One region of the Peribacillus sp. NPDC096447 genome, then DNA from elsewhere that is predicted to be linked to it. Evidence: riboswitches for the same ligand, from Rfam matches in the RefSeq annotation. Region 1 holds a riboswitch; each other region holds the start of a gene.

The links. A riboswitch is a leader RNA that binds a small molecule or an ion and turns the genes downstream of it on or off. The one in region 1 is predicted to bind S-adenosylmethionine.
Region 2: linked by a shared signal. The riboswitch ahead of ACIQZD_RS09930 (methionine biosynthesis PLP-dependent protein) and the one ahead of ACIQZD_RS12765 (Na+/H+ antiporter NhaC family protein) in region 1 are both predicted to bind S-adenosylmethionine.
Region 3: linked by a shared signal. The riboswitch ahead of ACIQZD_RS20215 (sugar ABC transporter substrate-binding protein) and the one ahead of ACIQZD_RS12765 (Na+/H+ antiporter NhaC family protein) in region 1 are both predicted to bind S-adenosylmethionine.
Region 4: linked by a shared signal. The riboswitch ahead of ACIQZD_RS19030 (YezD family protein) and the one ahead of ACIQZD_RS12765 (Na+/H+ antiporter NhaC family protein) in region 1 are both predicted to bind S-adenosylmethionine.

What each region holds. Positions count from the first base shown of each region.
Region 1 is NZ_JBIWEV010000003.1:309,002-313,375, reverse strand. Features, by position in the region: gene hutG (formimidoylglutamase) at 1-585, shown strand, start outside; gene ACIQZD_RS12775 (hypothetical protein) at 869-1,024, shown strand; gene ACIQZD_RS12770 (SOS response-associated peptidase) at 1,085-1,756, shown strand; SAM riboswitch class I at 2,035-2,142, shown strand; gene ACIQZD_RS12765 (Na+/H+ antiporter NhaC family protein) at 2,332-3,648, shown strand; gene ACIQZD_RS12760 (chromate transporter) at 3,846-4,374, opposite strand, start outside.
Region 2 is NZ_JBIWEV010000002.1:612,229-616,602, reverse strand. Features, by position in the region: gene metC (cystathionine beta-lyase) at 59-1,240, opposite strand; gene ACIQZD_RS09930 (methionine biosynthesis PLP-dependent protein) at 1,237-2,349, opposite strand; SAM riboswitch class I at 2,436-2,549, opposite strand; gene fumC (class II fumarate hydratase) at 2,878-4,260, shown strand; gene ACIQZD_RS09920 (hypothetical protein) at 4,366-4,374, shown strand, end outside.
Region 3 is NZ_JBIWEV010000006.1:105,662-110,035, forward strand. Features, by position in the region: gene ACIQZD_RS20210 (GTPase domain-containing protein) at 1-2,542, shown strand, start outside; SAM riboswitch class I at 2,638-2,743, shown strand; gene ACIQZD_RS20215 (sugar ABC transporter substrate-binding protein) at 2,859-3,971, shown strand; gene ACIQZD_RS20220 (sugar ABC transporter ATP-binding protein) at 4,028-4,374, shown strand, end outside.
Region 4 is NZ_JBIWEV010000005.1:357,946-362,319, reverse strand. Features, by position in the region: gene cysC (adenylyl-sulfate kinase) at 1-300, opposite strand, end outside; gene sat (sulfate adenylyltransferase) at 343-1,491, opposite strand; gene ACIQZD_RS19035 (phosphoadenylyl-sulfate reductase) at 1,521-2,225, opposite strand; gene ACIQZD_RS19030 (YezD family protein) at 2,408-2,551, opposite strand; SAM riboswitch class I at 2,722-2,830, opposite strand; gene ssuE (NADPH-dependent FMN reductase) at 3,108-3,641, opposite strand; gene ACIQZD_RS19020 (TetR/AcrR family transcriptional regulator) at 3,850-4,374, opposite strand, start outside.

The DNA of each region.
Region 1 (4,374 bases):
CCTATCATACTTGGGGGAGGGCACGAAACCCTCTATGGCCATTATCTTGGGATAAGGAAATCCATTGGACCAAAAGCTAGATTGGGGATCATTAATATTGACGCGCACTTTGATATGAGGCCCTATGAAAAAGAAAGTTCATCAGGAACGATGTTTAAGCAGATCTTGGACGAAGATCAAAGTTGTGGATATTTATGTGTCGGAATTCAGAAGCAGGGGAATACGAAGGCACTATTTGAAACCGCTGAGAGAAGTAAGGTCGACTACATATTGGAAGAAGATTTGTCATTGAACGAAATGGATGAAACAAAGCGGCGGATAAATGAATTCGTTAATAAAAATGACTGCATTATGCTTACATTATGTACGGACGTTATTGATTCAGCCTACGCACCTGGGGTAAGTGCACCATCGCCGTTTGGACTGAATCCGAAATTGGTCCGTGCGATTATTAGGCATATCGTATCGAATGAAAAGATCCTCTCCTTTGACATTTCGGAAGTGAATCCTTCGTTGGACGAAAATAATAAAACCGTAACATTGGCAGCACATTTAATAAATGAAGTTTTGCTGCATTTTAAATAATGAATGGACATGGAAGAGGGGCAATTCCAATTTGGTCCTTCCAGCTTTCCTCAATGTTATATCCATGATCAATTATCAGTATTGAAGCTAAAACCTTTGACAGCACCCAGGCTGTCCGTGAATCATTCATGGACAGTCTTTTTTACGCCTCCTTTATATGGGTTAATGGCCCCAGCCATTGCTTGACTCCCCGTTATAGGATTAACCATGGCTCTGCCAAAGTTCACTACTGATACTTATGGGTTTTTGGTTTATAATAACAACCATCTAGGGGGGATTTTTTATGAATGAATATAAAGTGACGGTCAGGAATGGCAGTACCTTGATCTTGTCGGAAATCATTAAAGCTGAAGATGAAAGAGAAGTCCTTGGAACTCTTTTGATTTCCAGCGAATTATTTAATCAACCATTTACCGACATCAGGATTTTAGAACGCTGATTTGTGCCTGTCCGTTCGATTTGTTACACTGTAATAAATTCTAATACGGTAGGCGATAGTATGTGTGGACGTTTTACCCTTTTCACTGACATTGAAGAAATAAAAGATCGGTTTGATATTCAAGGATCGTTTGATGAGGAATACCAATTCAGCTACAATATTGCTCCCTCCCAATCCGTGCTCTCTGTCATTAATGACGGGGCAAAGAATCGACTTGGATATCTTCGGTGGGGACTCATTCCTTACTGGGCAAAAGACGAAAAAGTGGGCTACAAAATGATCAATGCCAGAGCGGAAACCATTGCTGAGAAAGCAAGCTTCAGGAATGCGTATAAAAAGAAGAGATGCTTGATAATCGCTGACTCTTTTTATGAATGGAATAAGACACCGGAAAGAAAAATACCGATGCGAATAAAACTGAAGAATCATGCTCCATTTGGAATGGCGGGTATCTGGGAATCCTGGAAATCTCCTGAAGGAATCAGCGTCTATTCGTGCTCCGTTATAACAACCGTTCCTAATGAGCTAATGACCAGCATTCATGATCGTATGCCTGTCATCCTTAAACCAGAAGATGAAAAAGATTGGTTGAATCCAACCAATAATGATCCTGCATATCTGCAGCAGTATTTAAAGTCATTCGATTCGGAACAGATGGAAGCCTTTGAGGTATCGACTGATGTGAACTCGACCAAAAATAATTCATCTAACCTAATACAACAAATTTGCTGAGAGGTCATTAGACCTCTTTTTTATATGAATTCCGTCCCGATAAATGAAAATAATTGATTAACTGCACATGTCAAGATCTCTTTATAATCAGTAAGGAGTGCATGTGAAATAATTTAAAATTAAACCTTGCGAAAATAGACAAAATGCTGTACTCTTATATTTGCTTTTCAAAACGACTTTGATGTCACTTTCAGAAACTAGATTGGTTTCGGCAGGTTTCCAGCCTGGTGCTTTTCTGGTAGACATCGTAATTTTTGATAAATTATATAATTTAGATCTTCTTATCAAGAGAGACGGAGGGACTGGCCCGAAGATGTCTCGGCAGCGGACTTAATAGGAGTGCTGTGCCAAATCCAGCAGGCTGATTTTCGCCTGAAAGATAAGAAGGGTGTTTTTTATAAATTAAAAGACCTCTTCTTGTTGTTAAATAGAAGGGGTCTTTTTTATGCTGACAGTTTTTTTGCTATAGCTCCATGACTTGATAATCAAGTTAAAACTGGTGTTATTTGCGTAAACTGTTAATAGAATAAGAGCTGTGACACATGTCGCGGAAAAAATAAAAAGAGGTGTACATCATGAGTGCAAACAATAAAGGGAATCCATGGGCATTGATCCCATTTGTCGTATTTTTAATTTTATTTATAGGGTCCGGAATCATCACTAAAGATTTTTATTCATTTCCGGTGATTGTAGCGATTTCAATTGCTTCGGCAGCTGCATTGGCAATGAATCGGAAAGAGACATTCAATCAAAAGGTTGATATCTTCTGTAAAGGTGCCGGTGACGCCAATATTATGCTAATGGTTATCATTTTCCTTTTAGCTGGCGCTTTTGCCGAAGTTGCCAATGGCATGGGGGCAGTTGAATCAACAGTGAATCTTGCCTTAGCTGTTTTTCCGCAAAATCTATTAATGGTAGGGATTTTCATTATTGCTTGTTTTATTTCTTTATCCATGGGGACAAGCATGGGAACGATTGTTGCACTGGCACCTATCGGGGTCGGGATTAGTGAGCAAACAGATATTTCGCTTGCCCTTTCAATGGCGGCCGTTATTGGTGGTGCGATGTTTGGGGATAACCTTTCCTTCATTTCAGATACGACAATCGCTGCAGTTCGAACTCAGGGAACGAAAATGAAGGATAAGTTTAAAGTGAATTTTTTCATCGTTTTACCTGCGGCCATCATCACATGTGCCATCCTAGGAATTTTAACGATGGGTGAACAAGCCGACATCTCCCAACAGTCTTATAATTGGGTGAAGATTCTTCCATATCTTTGCGTATTGATCACTGCATTGGCAGGAGTCAATGTGTTCTTGGTCCTTTCCATCGGAATCGTATTTGCCGGAATTATCGGGTTGGCGGACGGAAGTTATCAACCGTTGGGTGTCATCCAAAAAGTTGGAGAAGGAATGGCGGGAATGTATGAAATCTCCTTCCTTGCCATTTTAATTGCAGGTATGGTAGCTGTAATCAAACATAATGGTGGCATCGATTATCTACTTCACCTAGTGACCCGAAATAGCAAATCAAAAAAAGGCGCGGAATTCAGCATTGCCGGGCTTGTTGGTTTGACAAACCTTTCAACGGCAAATAACACGATTTCGATTATCATTGCCGGGCCACTTGCCAAAAATATCGCTGAAAAGTATGGGATTGATCCGCGTAAATCAGCGAGCTTGCTTGACATATTTGCATGTTGTATCCAAGGGTTGATACCATATGGAGCACAACTGCTGGTTGCAGCAGGAGTAGCAAAGATTTCTCCGATAAGCATCTTGCAGTATTCATATTATCCAATACTAATTGGACTTTGTGGCGTCATTGCCATCCTGATTGGTTTTCCACGGTTTCAGCCGGGTAATGATGAAACGAAGAAACGTACTTCTTAAAAGAGAATAATAAGAAAACACCCTGAATCATTGGATACAGGGTGTTTTCTGTATGGGTGAAATACTAAAACATAAGCAATTCAAAAGTCTTCCTCGCATTTATGTCTGTATCAGTATTTAAAAATTAATCAAGGCCGTTTTCAATTCATCTGCTTAATTCCAATCCATATAGATAATGGTTGTGTGTACGACATTTGTCATGAATAGAGGACGACTCCAACTAAACCAGAAAGAATAATTACATAGGCTGGGTGCCAGCGTAATTTCATTAGGGCAAATAACGATAATCCAAAAACGAGTAATAAGCTTATCGTATGCCAGGAAAAGTTCAGCGCTATCATATGATTGGAAAGTGCAAAGCTGATCGCTGCAAAGAGGATTAAACTAGTGACAATGGGTCTTAGTCCATAGAACATGGAGTGAATAACTGGGTAATGATTCAATTTGATGAAGAAGGTGGCTATAACGGTTACGAATATAATAGCAGGAAGCAAGATTCCGAAAGCAGATGATATGGCTCCTGCAAATCCAGCAGTCGAATAGCCAACGAGAATGGCACTATTGGCAGTGACAGGTCCTGGGGACATACCGGAAATGGCGATGATATCAGTAAATTGCTGCGTCGTCATCCATCCATGCTGTGATACTTCCGATTCTATTACGGGAATCATGGCGTATCCGCCTCCAAACGATACAAAGCCGATAATAAAGAAGGTGCTAAACAAC
Region 2 (4,374 bases), on a different contig from region 1:
TTTAATAATGATGCAAAGAAAAAGGGTGCCCATAATATATGAGGCACCCATTCTTTGATCATTTTGCAGCAATTGCTTCCCCTTTGGCAATATTGACGAGGGCAGCATCGAAGTCCTTGATTATATCGTCCGGATTTTCAAGTCCGACAGAGAGGCGGAGCAAGCTGTTCGTGATGCCGCGCTTTTCCCTTTCATCAGCAGGCATGGCAGCATGGGACATTTTGGCCGGATAGGATAATATAGATTCGACCGCTCCTAGGCTTACGGCAAAAACAGGGAGCTCGACAGTGTTCACGAAAGAACGGAAGATTTCCTCACTTTCCAATTCAAATGATAGGACCGCTCCTGCTCCAAGTGACTGGCCTTTCTGGATGGCGTGTTGTGGATGATCGGCTAGGCCGGGATAATACACTTTTTTCACCAAGGGCTGCTCCTTTAAGTAGGCTGCAATCTTTTCTGCCCCTTTTTGTGAATGTTCCATTCTAACTGACAAGGTTTTCAAACCTCTCATTACAAGCCAGGCATCTTGGACACCAAGGACCGCTCCAAAGGAGTTTTGGAGCGAACCGAGTCTTGCCGCCAATTCCGGATCTTTCACTACCGCAAGCCCAGCTACCACATCACTATGTCCGGATAAAAACTTCGTCGCGCTATGAAGTACAACATCAGCGCCCAGATTCAGCGGTTTTTGCAATGCCGGCGTCAAGAATGTATTATCAACAAAACTTAAGGCACCGGCTTTTTTTGCGATATCACATACAGCTTGAATATCGGTCACTTTAAGTAACGGATTTGAAGGGGTTTCGATGTATATGGCCCTGGTATTTGGCTGAACGGCCGCTTTGACGCTTTCAAGGTCCGTCATGTCAACGAAGGTATGCTCAATATTGAAACGGGTCAATACGCTTGTGACCATCCTGAACGTTCCGCCGTACACATCTTCGGAAATGACGATATGGTCCCCGGCAGACAATAGCAGGAAGGCTGTTGAAATGGCAGCCATACCTGATGAAAAGGCAAAGCCGTGAGTGCCTTCCTCAAGAACGGCAATGATATCTTCAAGTGCCTCGCGAGTTGGGTTCCCGCTTCTGCTGTAGTCATATTTGCCGAATTGATCGATATCGGATTGATGGAAAGTCGATGCATGCTGAATGGGGACGCTCACACCGCCCGTTGCCGGATCGAATTTATGTTGATTATGAAGTAATTTCGTTTCAAAGCTAAAATCATGATCTGTCATCGTAGTGCCTCCCTTTTTACATGTGCGAATGCTTGCTGCAGGTCACCAATCAAATCATCGCTATCCTCGATGCCAACGGAGAAGCGGAGCAGGCGATTACAAACCCCATTTGCCGTTCTGACTTCAAGCGGTATATCGGCATGTGTTTGTGTGGCAGGATAGGTGATAAAGCTTTCAACCCCTCCAAGACTTTCTGCAAAGGAAATTAATGAGAGCGATTGTAAAAATGGGTTGACCGCCGCTTCATCAATGATGCGGAAAGAAATCATGCCGCCTCTGCCGGGATACAATACATCAGTGACACAATCATGTTCCGATAAGTAATCTACAAGTATCTTGGCATTCTTTTCATGACGCTCCATCCGCAATGCCAGGGTTTTCATTCCGCGCATCAACAGCCAAGAATCAAATGGGCTCAAGACAGCTCCAGTACCATTATGATGGAAGGCAAGAGCATCACATAATTCAGCGCCGCTAGCAACGATCAGTCCGGCGAGCACATCATTATGACCACCGAGATACTTGGTTGCACTGTGAATCACAATATCCGCTCCAAGCAGGATGGGTTGTTGAATAAGAGGCGTGTAAAAAGTATTATCAACGATTAACAATAAATTATATTGTTTGGCCAATGCGGCAACGGCGCTAATATCCGTTTGCTGCATAAGAGGGTTAGTGGGAGTTTCGATGAAGATGGCTTTCGTGTGAGGAGTGATGGCTTTTTCGATATCCTCCAAACAACAAGTGTTTACATAGTCACACTGCAATCCCCATTTTTTAAAACCTTGTTCTAACAGACGATATGTACCGCCATAAAGATCTTCGCTGACAATCCATGCATCCCCGGATTTAAAAAGGGCGAGAATAGTGGAGATGGCGGCCATTCCTGAACTGCAGGCATAACCTTGGTCTCCTTTTTCCAGATCGGCGATGGATCGCTCCAATAGCTGGCGTGTAGGGTTACCTGTCCTTGTGTAGTCGAATCCCGTCGATTGGCCAATTCCTTCGTGACGAAAAGCTGTTGAAAAGTATACCGGCGGATTGACTGTTCCTGTCGCCGTTTCGCTGCGATTTCCTAATTGAGCAAGATATGTTTCAGTTTTGTACATGGTTTTCACTGCTCCTTTGAGTTATATAAAATAAAAAAAAGTCTTCTTTAAGAAGAAGACTTTGATTAAGTAGTGACGAGTCATTCTTCTTATCTTCCAAGTTCACAAACTTGTGGAATTAGCACCTTTTCATTGGTTTGAAACAAATGAAGGTTGCTGAGGTGTCATCGGGCCATTCCCTCTACCTCTCTCGATAAGAGTTTAGATTATTCAATTTCTTTTGAATTTACTATATATACAAAATACTGTCAAGGACATTTTTGTAGTGATAATGCTCTGATGTTCATGACCAGGTCAATTGGAGCCTAGTGGTGTCTACACTTTATGTGTCTATAAAGAATAATCGGATTTTCATATAAACATGAAGGAAACATGGATTTTTCAGAAAAAATGGAAAGGGCCAGCGGGATATTTTTGCTTTAAAATAATAAAGTTTGTACAATGTATGGAGAGAAAGAATAATCCGACATTATTCATTTCATATGCAAAACGTCTTCAATGAATAGTGCAAACATAGGAGGAGAACACATGGAATACAGAATCGAACGAGATACGATGGGTGAAGTGAAAGTTCCTGCTGATAAATATTGGGGGGCACAAACTGAGAGAAGCCGTAACAATTTCAAAATCGGTAACGAAAAAATGCCGATTGAATTAGTTCGTGCATTTGCATACGTTAAACAAGCTGCGGCAAAGGTGAACTATGATCTTGGTGATCTTTCCGAAGTTAAAAAGAATGCCATCGTCAAGATTTGCGGGGAAATCCTTGAAGGTACACTTGATGAACATTTCCCGCTTGTAGTTTGGCAAACTGGAAGCGGCACGCAAAGTAATATGAACGTGAATGAAGTGGTCGCTAACAAAGGGAATGAATGGTTAAAAGAAAATGGTGAATCCGAAACCCTTCACCCGAATGATGATGTTAACAAGGCACAAAGCTCAAATGATACTTTCCCGACCGCCATGCATATTGCAGCCTTTATGGAAGTCGCTGAAAAATTGGTTCCTGCCATCAAAGCCCTTCGTGATACATTCGATACAAAAGAAAAAGAATTTTGGGATGTCGTGAAAATTGGCCGGACACATCTTCAAGATGCTACACCATTAACATTAGGACAAGAAGTTTCCGGTTGGAAAGCGATGCTCGATAAAGATCTAGCGATGATTGAAGAAAGCAGCCAAAAATTATTGAACCTTGCTCTAGGCGGAACGGCTGTAGGAACCGGAATCAATACAAAAAAAGAATTCCCGGGACTTTCTGCCAAACAAATTGCAGCGGATACAGGATATCCTTTTGTCACATCTGACAATAAGTTCCATGCATTGACTAGCCATAACGAAATCGTTTACGCACACGGTGCTTTGAAAGCATTGGCGGCGGATTTAATGAAAATTGCGAACGATGTCAGATGGCTGGCAAGTGGTCCAAGAAGCGGAATCGGCGAAATAGCCATTCCGGAAAACGAGCCGGGCAGCTCCATCATGCCAGGTAAAGTCAATCCAACACAAAGTGAAGCGCTTACCATGATTGCAACACAAATCGTGGGTAACGATGCTACAATTGGCTTTGCAGCAAGCCAAGGTAACTTTGAATTGAATGTATTCAAACCAGTCATCATCTATAACTTCCTGCAAACGGTCAAATTATTGACGGAAGGCATTCATTCATTCAACGATAATTGTGCGGTGGGCATCACTGCAAATGAAGATAAAATCAAAGAAAATGTAGAACGTTCCCTTATGTTGGTAACAGCATTGAACCCTCATATCGGTTATGAAAAAGCAGCCAAGATTGCCAAAACGGCATTCAAGGACAACTCTACGTTAAAAGAAGCGGCGTTGAAATTGGAGTTCCTGACGGAAGATGAATTCAAAGCATGGGTTGATCCTGCTAACATGGTTAATAAATAATTAGTAGTGCCCTCCCTCTGGTATTAGGGAGGGTGTTTCCATGTGTTAAAATAATGGAATCGACAAATACTGAAATCATAAGTATCGGGAACAGGAGGAAAAACAATGTCTATA
Region 3 (4,374 bases), on a different contig from region 1:
CATAGAAGGGGAACTTGGTTCATGGGCGAAGAAAAACATAGCTGATGCTTATTTTGAACTGGAAATGTATTCAACCGCAGAGGATATCTATAAATCCGTCGATACGGATGAAGCGGTCTTGAAAACAGAAGTTCTTTTGCAACTGTTTTCCCTGTACATAGTGGAATCGAGAAATGACCTGGCTTCCAATGTCGTGAAAGAAGCAGTCGAGTTCCAACCGGACTACCCGAATGTCACGGAAATTGCACGCGCCTTTTTTGAAGAACAAAAGGATTGGAACAGTGCGGTGGTATTAGCGGCGAATGAAAGTATCCGTACAGAATCAATGGGCTGGTTTGATGTGCTGAAAACGTATATCCAGCAAGGTGTTGCCCAATCGATGGATCCGGATTATTTTTCAACTGTCCTTGGTTCGCTATACACACTCGACCAGGAACGTTTCGAAAAGGTGACGGTTGCCCTGTGGAAAAACTATAAATATACGGATTCTTATTTCGAATGGCTGAGAGTGATTAATAACTTGATAGATACCATCGAATTGAACCATGCGGATGTATGGGATGAGCTTTCCGTCTATTACAGGGATGCATATGCAGGTCTTTTAGAAGGAACGCACCTAATCAAAGATTTAAGTCCTGTCGTGCCAAGGTTGCTGGAAAACTGGCTCAAAATCGCAGACGGGGAGCTCTCGCTGTTTGCGGCGGCATCCGCGTTGTCCTGGAATGAAATCTTCCCGGATACGATCAATGCGCTGGTCATTCAGGATGCAGAGAGCCTGCTTTCGAAATCGCCTAAATTGGGTGGCGGACTGGAAGCGGGAGAGAAACTGTTCAATTCCATTATCCAGTGGGCTGAAGATAATGATTTAAAGGTTGGCAATAAGCTTAAATGGATGGTAGACGGGCTTAAGGATACCCGGAATTTCAATCTTCTTCTTGCAGGAAGTACAGGAAATGGCAAGACATCCTTTATTCAGTCAATCGTTGGCGAGAGCATAGCCGCTGAAGATCATTCGTCACTAGTCAGTGTCAAAGATGGGGATGATCTGGAAATCCTTGAAATTACCGATACAGATAGCAAAGTTGTCGAGGAGCTAACTGATTTGGATGAAACTCGCCGACAGCGCGGGACTATTGTCGATGTGACCATCATCAGTGACTACCTAAGAAATAATCATCTGCGATTATTGGATACTCCGGGGTTCAATGGGGAAAAAAGCGTGGAATCCGATTTCCAGGGCTATTTACATGGCAGTGATGGATTGATGTTCGTTCTTGACGCCCGGGCGCCTTTCACCGGCAGCGAAAGGGATCTGTTATTGGAAATTCAAATGATGGCTCCGAAACTGCCGATTCATTTCTTATTAAATAAAATGGATACGATATACAGTGATCAGGTCGCAGTCCGGATGGAAGACGAAACATGGGATAAAGTGAATGCATATTTCCCGAATGCGAAAGTATTCGCTTTCTCCAAACATTATGACAGCAGGCAGCAATTGAAGGATCTTTCAGCCTTCCTTCAATCGAATTATCAAGATGATAATTGGAAGGAAAGAAGATCTGAAAAAATTCTGGCATTCATTCGTAAAACTTTATCTTATCTGTTAGAAAAACGGGCAGCCAATGAGCGGAAATGCGAGCATTCCATCTCTTGGAATGAACAGATGGAAGTCAAGCTGAATGGGGCGGTCAATCAACTGGCTGATTTGGAAAAAGAAAAAAGTGAAAATATCATAAGGTCGTATCGTCTGCTTAAGGACGAAGTGAAAAATCAGCTTTATTCAAAAATTCCTGAATTACTGAGGGATTGCTCTAAATCGTTAACGGAAAGCAGTGATTTCAGTCAGGTCCATGTACAGTTAAACCAGGAAATGAATGAGCGAATTCAAAACTTCATATCTGACAAGATCATGCCTCAATATTACCGTTCTCTTCAAGACTGGATTGCCAGTTCCCAAATGGAGTTCACGCAAAGCCAGCAGTTTATGGATGAGATGAGTGCCGGATTCAATGAATTATACAAAGAAGAACGGATTACGCTGGCAGGCGACTTCAGGGTATTGGATGACTGGCGCCGTGATGCCGACCGGATGACAAGCAGTATCCGCATCGAAAACGTCAATATCCTTTTGCGCAGGACTCCATCTCAATTACTGCTTAAAGGGGCAGGGAAGCTGTTTGGGGCGATACCGCAAAATAAAGCCAATATGTACAATCGTTATAAGAAATACCTGGAAAGTGAAGATTACCTGGATGTTGCGGAAATGATCACGGAACGTTTCCTTACCCAATTTGGATTGTTTGAAAAATCTTTGGATCGTGACATCTCCCTTTTCTATCGCGGTTCATTTGCCTTACTTCAAAAAACGATAGAGCAAACGCAGACTGAAATAAAAGACTACCAGGCTGCATTGGAGCATATGAAAGAAAATCCGGAAGTTTACCGTGACCCGATCACTTTGTTCGAAGTGAAATTAAGGCAGTTGGAGCGGCTTGAAAAGATTGAGAAAAAGCGTCTAGCCCAGCTTCAAAGAAAATAAAAAATAACGGGGAACATTTCAAATATTCAAAAATCTATTGACTTTACGACTATATCCCTATAAAGTGATAATTACGAAAACGTAACACGATATATCTCTTATCAAGAGTGGCGGAGGGACTGGCCCTAAGATGCCCAGCAACCGTTCCATTAGGAATTGGTGCTAAATCCTGCAAAACAGAAATGTTTTGACAGATAAGAGAGGGACAAGTCTGCAAAACAGCCGATTAAACCTCTCTATATTAGAGAGGTTTTTATTTTGGGATTTACACCAACTTAACTGATAAGACTAATTAGAAAAAATGGAGGGAAACAAGATGAAAAGGTCTATTAAAGGGATATTCATTTCAGCCATCGCTTCGGCTTTGCTTTTAACGGGTTGCTCTACAGGTCAGAGTTCCACAGAGTCGAAGAAAGAAGAAAAAGTATCATTTGAAAATGTTCCGGAAAGATTTGCTGATGGAGATGGAGCCAGAATCAAAGTGATCCGTAAAATTGGCGGTGATGATCATACGGCCCAATACCTGGCGGGGGCGAAGGAAGAAGGAGAAGCACTGGGGTTTCAAGTGGATACGTACACAGCCAATGGTGATACGGCTAAATTCCATGATGCGATAGCGCAGGCTTTGGAGGAAGATTATGACGGCTATATCATTTCCCATGGTGATGATGCAGCAACTGTGAATGACGTTCAAAAGTTGGTTGATGCAGGTAAAAGCGTTGTCACATTCGATTCAATAAGCGATCTATCTAAAATAGAAGGCGTGACATTAACTTCACAAGATGATGAAGCTTTGGCAACGCTGGCTTTTGATAAACTGATAAAAGAACAGAAAGGTGAAGCGGCAATTGCATATCTTTGGGTGGACGGTTTTCCTCCAATGGTAAGAAGAAATGCAGTCTATCAGGAAAAATTAAAAGAAAATCCTGGGATTAAAGAAGTCGAAAGATTCGGAGTGGCATCTGCTGATACTTCGGTTCAGACACAAAATGCTGTAGCCGCAATGCTGAATAAATACCCTAAAGGTAAATTGGATGCCATTTTCGCAACATGGGATGCCTTTGCTATCGGTGCAGCCCGGGCGATTAAAGAGGCGGGACGCGATGAAGTGAAGATATATGGAATAGATGTTTCGAATGCAGATCTCCAGGAAATCCAATCGGCTGATAGCTCATGGTCCTACACGGCAGCAGTGGATCCCAAGTTGATCGGTGCAGTGAATATGAGGATATTGGCTAAAAAATTAGCGGGCGAGGAAACGCCGCAAACCTATGACTTGGAGGCTTCACTTATTTCACAAAAGCAAATCCAAGCGTCAAAAGAAGCGGTGAACATGGCAAATCTGTCTGGTATTATCGATGGCTGGGGTGTATCGACGGAATTTGAAGAAGATTGGATGAAAGTTTTGAAAGATCATTATAAAAAGTAAAAAGAGACACTCTCTTTCCAGTGAAGGGAGTGTCTGTTCAATAAGGGGGAATGGACATGGGCACGCAACTAGAAATGAAGAAGATTTCGATTGAATTTCCGGGGGTGAAGGCGCTGAGTAATGTTGATTTTTCCATAAAATCAGGGACAGCCCACGCATTGGTCGGTGCAAACGGAGCAGGGAAGTCGACGTTAATGAAAGTTTTATCGGGAGCCCATGTTCATTATTCAGGTGACATTTTTATCGATGGGATGAAGCGGGATATCCGCTCACCAAAAGCGGCTCAGGAACAAGGCATTCAAATTGTTTATCAGGAAGTGGATACCGCCCTCATCCCTTATTTAACGGTTGGGGAAAATGTAATGTTGAATGATATGGTCCAAAACATGGGAAAAAAACAGAT
Region 4 (4,374 bases), on a different contig from region 1:
CTGTCCACTATCAACGAATAACTTGGAAACCTCACCGATTCGCCTAATATTCTCGGTTCGGTCCTCTTCAGAAAAACCTAAATCTTTATTCAAACCATGTCGGATATTATCACCATCCAAAACATAACTTCGAATATTCCGATTATATAACTCTTTAGCGACTGCGTTCGCAATTGTTGATTTTCCGGAGCCCGAGAGACCAGTGAACCATAGAACTGTGCTTTCATGGCCGTTCTGCTTCCGACGGAGCTCCTTGGTCAATGACGTTTCATGCCAAGTGACATTCGTACTTTTACTCATTAATAATCCCCCTCTTCATGTGGTCCTTCAATTTATGTCCGATCAGTTATAAACTTCATTCTTTTTTAGACCTTCGATCAACACCTCGATGACTTCTTTACGGCTAAAGGTAGCTGGAGGAATTTCTCCATTACGCAGCATTTCCCTTACCTTCGTTCCAGACAGGATGACATGGTCTTCCTTGCCATGCGGACAAGTTTTAGCGGAAGCCATATTGCCACAGGCTTTACAGTAAAAACTATGTTCAAAGAATAATAGCGTGATCCCTAACTCATCTGCGTTGAAATTCCCAAAGATTTTTTGAGCATCATATGTGCCATAATAATCGCCCACACCCGCATGATCACGTCCGACGATAAAATGGGTGCAACCATAATTTTTACGGACCATTGCATGGAAAATGGCTTCTCTAGGTCCTGCATAACGCATGGCAGCAGGGAAAACTGCAAGGGAGACGCGATCCTTAGGATAATATTTTTCAAGCAGCACTTTATAGCTTTCCATTCTTACATCTGCCGGAATGTCATCGGATTTAGTGGCACCTACGAGAGGATTTAAGAATAAGCCGTCGACAATCTCCAATGCTGTCTTTTGAATGTATTCATGTGCACGGTGAACAGGGTTCCTCGTTTGGAATCCGACAACCGTTTCCCAGCCTTTTTCAGCAAAAGCTTTCCTTGTCTCGACTGGGTCCAAATAATGAGCTTGAAACTGCGGACGCTCTATTCTCTTGATCAACTTTATTTCCCCGCCGGCATATACATCACCGCGGTTATATAAATTTTTCACTCCAGGATGCTTCTCATCATCCGTTTGATAAACTAATGTCGCTTCCAATTGCTTATCTGGTGTGTATATATCGGAAACGGAGAGAACCCCGTATGTTTCACCTTCATGAGTCAACGTTACTTCTTCACCTATAGTAAGGGTTTCTGCAATTTCTTCGGTCAAAGGCAGCGTAATCGGGATGCTCCATACATGACCGCTGCTAAGCCTCATTTCCTTGACCACTGTCTCATAGTCACTTTTTGTAAAGAATCCTTTAATTGGACTGTAGGCACCAGTGCCTATCAATTCAAGATCACTTAAAGCAATTTCATCGATTTCGATTGACTTTGTTATTTTACTAATATCATAATTTGGTTCCCAAAGATCGATTAATGTTCCTCCGTGCGGTAAACTGATTGTCATGCTAATTTCCCCCTATGGTTTTTATTTATTTAAGATAAATGCAATCCGCATTCCGTTTTTTGAGCTCCTTGCCAACGGCCAGAGCGTAAATCATCTGCATTGAAGGCTGGTGCTGTACATGTTTTACATCCAATGCTCGGATATCCATTATCATGCAGGATATTATATGGAAGTCCGTTTTTGTGGGCGTAGCGCCAAACATCTTTCCATGTCCAATGTATGAGTGGACATATTTTAACTGACTTGAACTTATTATCCTTATTGATATACTCGGTCAAAGCCCTTGTTTCGGATTGCTCCCTTCGCAGTCCCGAAAGCCATGCTGTTGCCGTTGAAAGAACATCGGTAAGCGGAATGATTTTACGGATGTTACAGCACTTATTTGAATCTCTGACCCATAATTCATCCCCATATTCCGCTGCTTGTTCCTCAAGCGTCAAGGCAGGTTTCTTCATTTCGATCGAAAGCTTTGGATATCGCTTTTTCACTTGCTCGATCAATTGATAAGTTTCCTCAAAATGAACATCTGTATCAAGGAAAACTATTTTGGCAGAAGGATTGACCTTCGCCAATAAATCCGTAAGCACGATGCCTTCAATGCCAAAACTGCAAGCATAAATCAGTTCGTTTCCATAATGGTCATTCGCCCATTGCAGAACTTCCAAAGCACCTTTTGTCTCACTGTCTTCGGGAAATACAGGGAAATCCCCAGTGTTGAAATTTTCATAGTTTATTAATGCAGCCAACTTTGTAGCCCCCTCTAAAAACTTGCTGTATCAGGTTAGAGTAACTGTTGATCAATCCCCGTTGTAATCTTCTCCAGTTTGTTTGACTCTAGGAAAAAAGAGACGAATCTAACCAATACTCTCTTTATATCAGTTAAACCCGCCTCTAGTTTTTCTAGTCAGCAGATACCTTATTTAATTCTTAATTTTTCATTTCTTTCCATTTGAATGATTTTACCATCCTGGACAATAAGTGTAATGGATCCATATTTCATAGAATTAAGCATTTCTTGAAGTCGTTCAAATATTTCTTCAAGCTGATTCTCTTTATCCAAGCCTGTTCCTCCTTTAAGAAAATCCGCGTATTTTTATTTTCACCGCTGATTCAATGAATTTCTTAGATTTATATAATTCCAAACAACCTTACATTGTTATGGTTTGCCTACAACTTCCCCAAAAAACAAAAATCTTTCCATGATGGAAAGATCCCAAGGTAAATATCTTTACCTTATCTTCCAAAATGATCAACATTTTGTTGGAGGTAGCACCTTGCATCGATCAAGCAGGTTGCTGGACTTCAAAGGGCCAATTCCCTCCGTCGCTCTGGATAAGTTTTATTATTTTAAATATTAACATATATTTAATCCTTGTCAATGGAGTTTTCTTATAAAATAACTTGGTTTAATATTATGGATGAACTGTTATTTTTATACACACTATTCCGATTCTGATTTTATGTTCATGTAAATACGAAAATAGACTCGTCTTTTTAGATAAAGCCTCCAAAAAAATGAGTCTATTTTCATTAACAAGCCTATTATTGGCGCCTGTCATTCTTTGAAAAAATAATTTCTCGAATTCCAGTACTTTTATAGAAGGGATTACTCGAATTTAATTTCTTAACTGTATCGCTTCTACAAATTCTTGAACTTGACTCTGGACCCGATCAATTAAATGCAAATCATTAATCGGGTTTTCTGAATTCTGTTTATCTATTTCCTTATCAACAAAATAAATGCCCTGCAGCGGCTCGCCTTTTAATATTGAAATTAATGGTTTAAGTGCATAGTCAATCGCCAATAGATGCCTGTTACTTCCGCCAATCATGATTGGCAGCACTGGCTTCCCCTTAAAAGCACCTTCTGGCAGCAAATCAATCAAGGCCTTCAATACACCTGTATAAGAAGCCTTATAAACCGGTGAACCAATAATGACACCTCTAGCTGCTTGAATTTTCTCTGAAAGCTTTAAGATATCTTCACTATTATATTTGCCTTGGAATAAATCATCTGCTGAAAAATCCGTAATTGAGAAATAAGCTGTGGTAAATCCTTCGTTTTCGACTAATGATTGAATATGTTTAAGTGAAATGTCCGTTCTGGACGGAATAGCCGGACTTCCTGATAAAATTACGATATCGCTCATTTAATATACCCCTCCAATATTACATGATTTCCAGATAAAATCTTCGTAAATCATTTCGTACAGTATGCATTTATCGTAATAGTCTGAAAAATATAAGTCAAATCTTACACTCTGGTTTAAAAAAATTACAAGTTTATTCCATCGGATCTGAAGGAAAATAAAACGGTCATATTTGTGGCTGCTCAAGCCCTTCAATATGACCGTTTCATTATGCATGTTTTTGTTTGCCATGAATACCATATACCAAAAGTTGAGCAATGCTCTTAATTCGTTCAGAAGTAAAATATGGCTCCGTTTTCTGCTGATGGATTTCATAATGTGTAGATAATGCCAATGTGAAAGAAATGATCCCTACATTAAATAGGATAATATCAGATATATACTGTATCTCACCACTATCTATTCTCTTCTGTATTTCAATATGCCTGGCATTCGGCTTGAAAATCTGATCTACATATTGCTTCGAAATATCTTGATCAAATTGTGTTTCCCTGAATAGTATCGAAAACTGTTCTTTATTATCAAGAATTTTATTTATCATGGTGCAAACATGATTCTCCACTAGATCATCCGTAGATAGATGGCTAGTCCCATCTTCAGATTCCTCTTTCTCATCAGGGGTAATTGTAGCCAATAGCAAATCTTTTTTGCTGTCAAAGTATTTGTAAATAGTAGCTTCGGAAACATTGCATGCAGAAGCAATTTCATTCGTTCTTGTCATGTCAAAACCTTT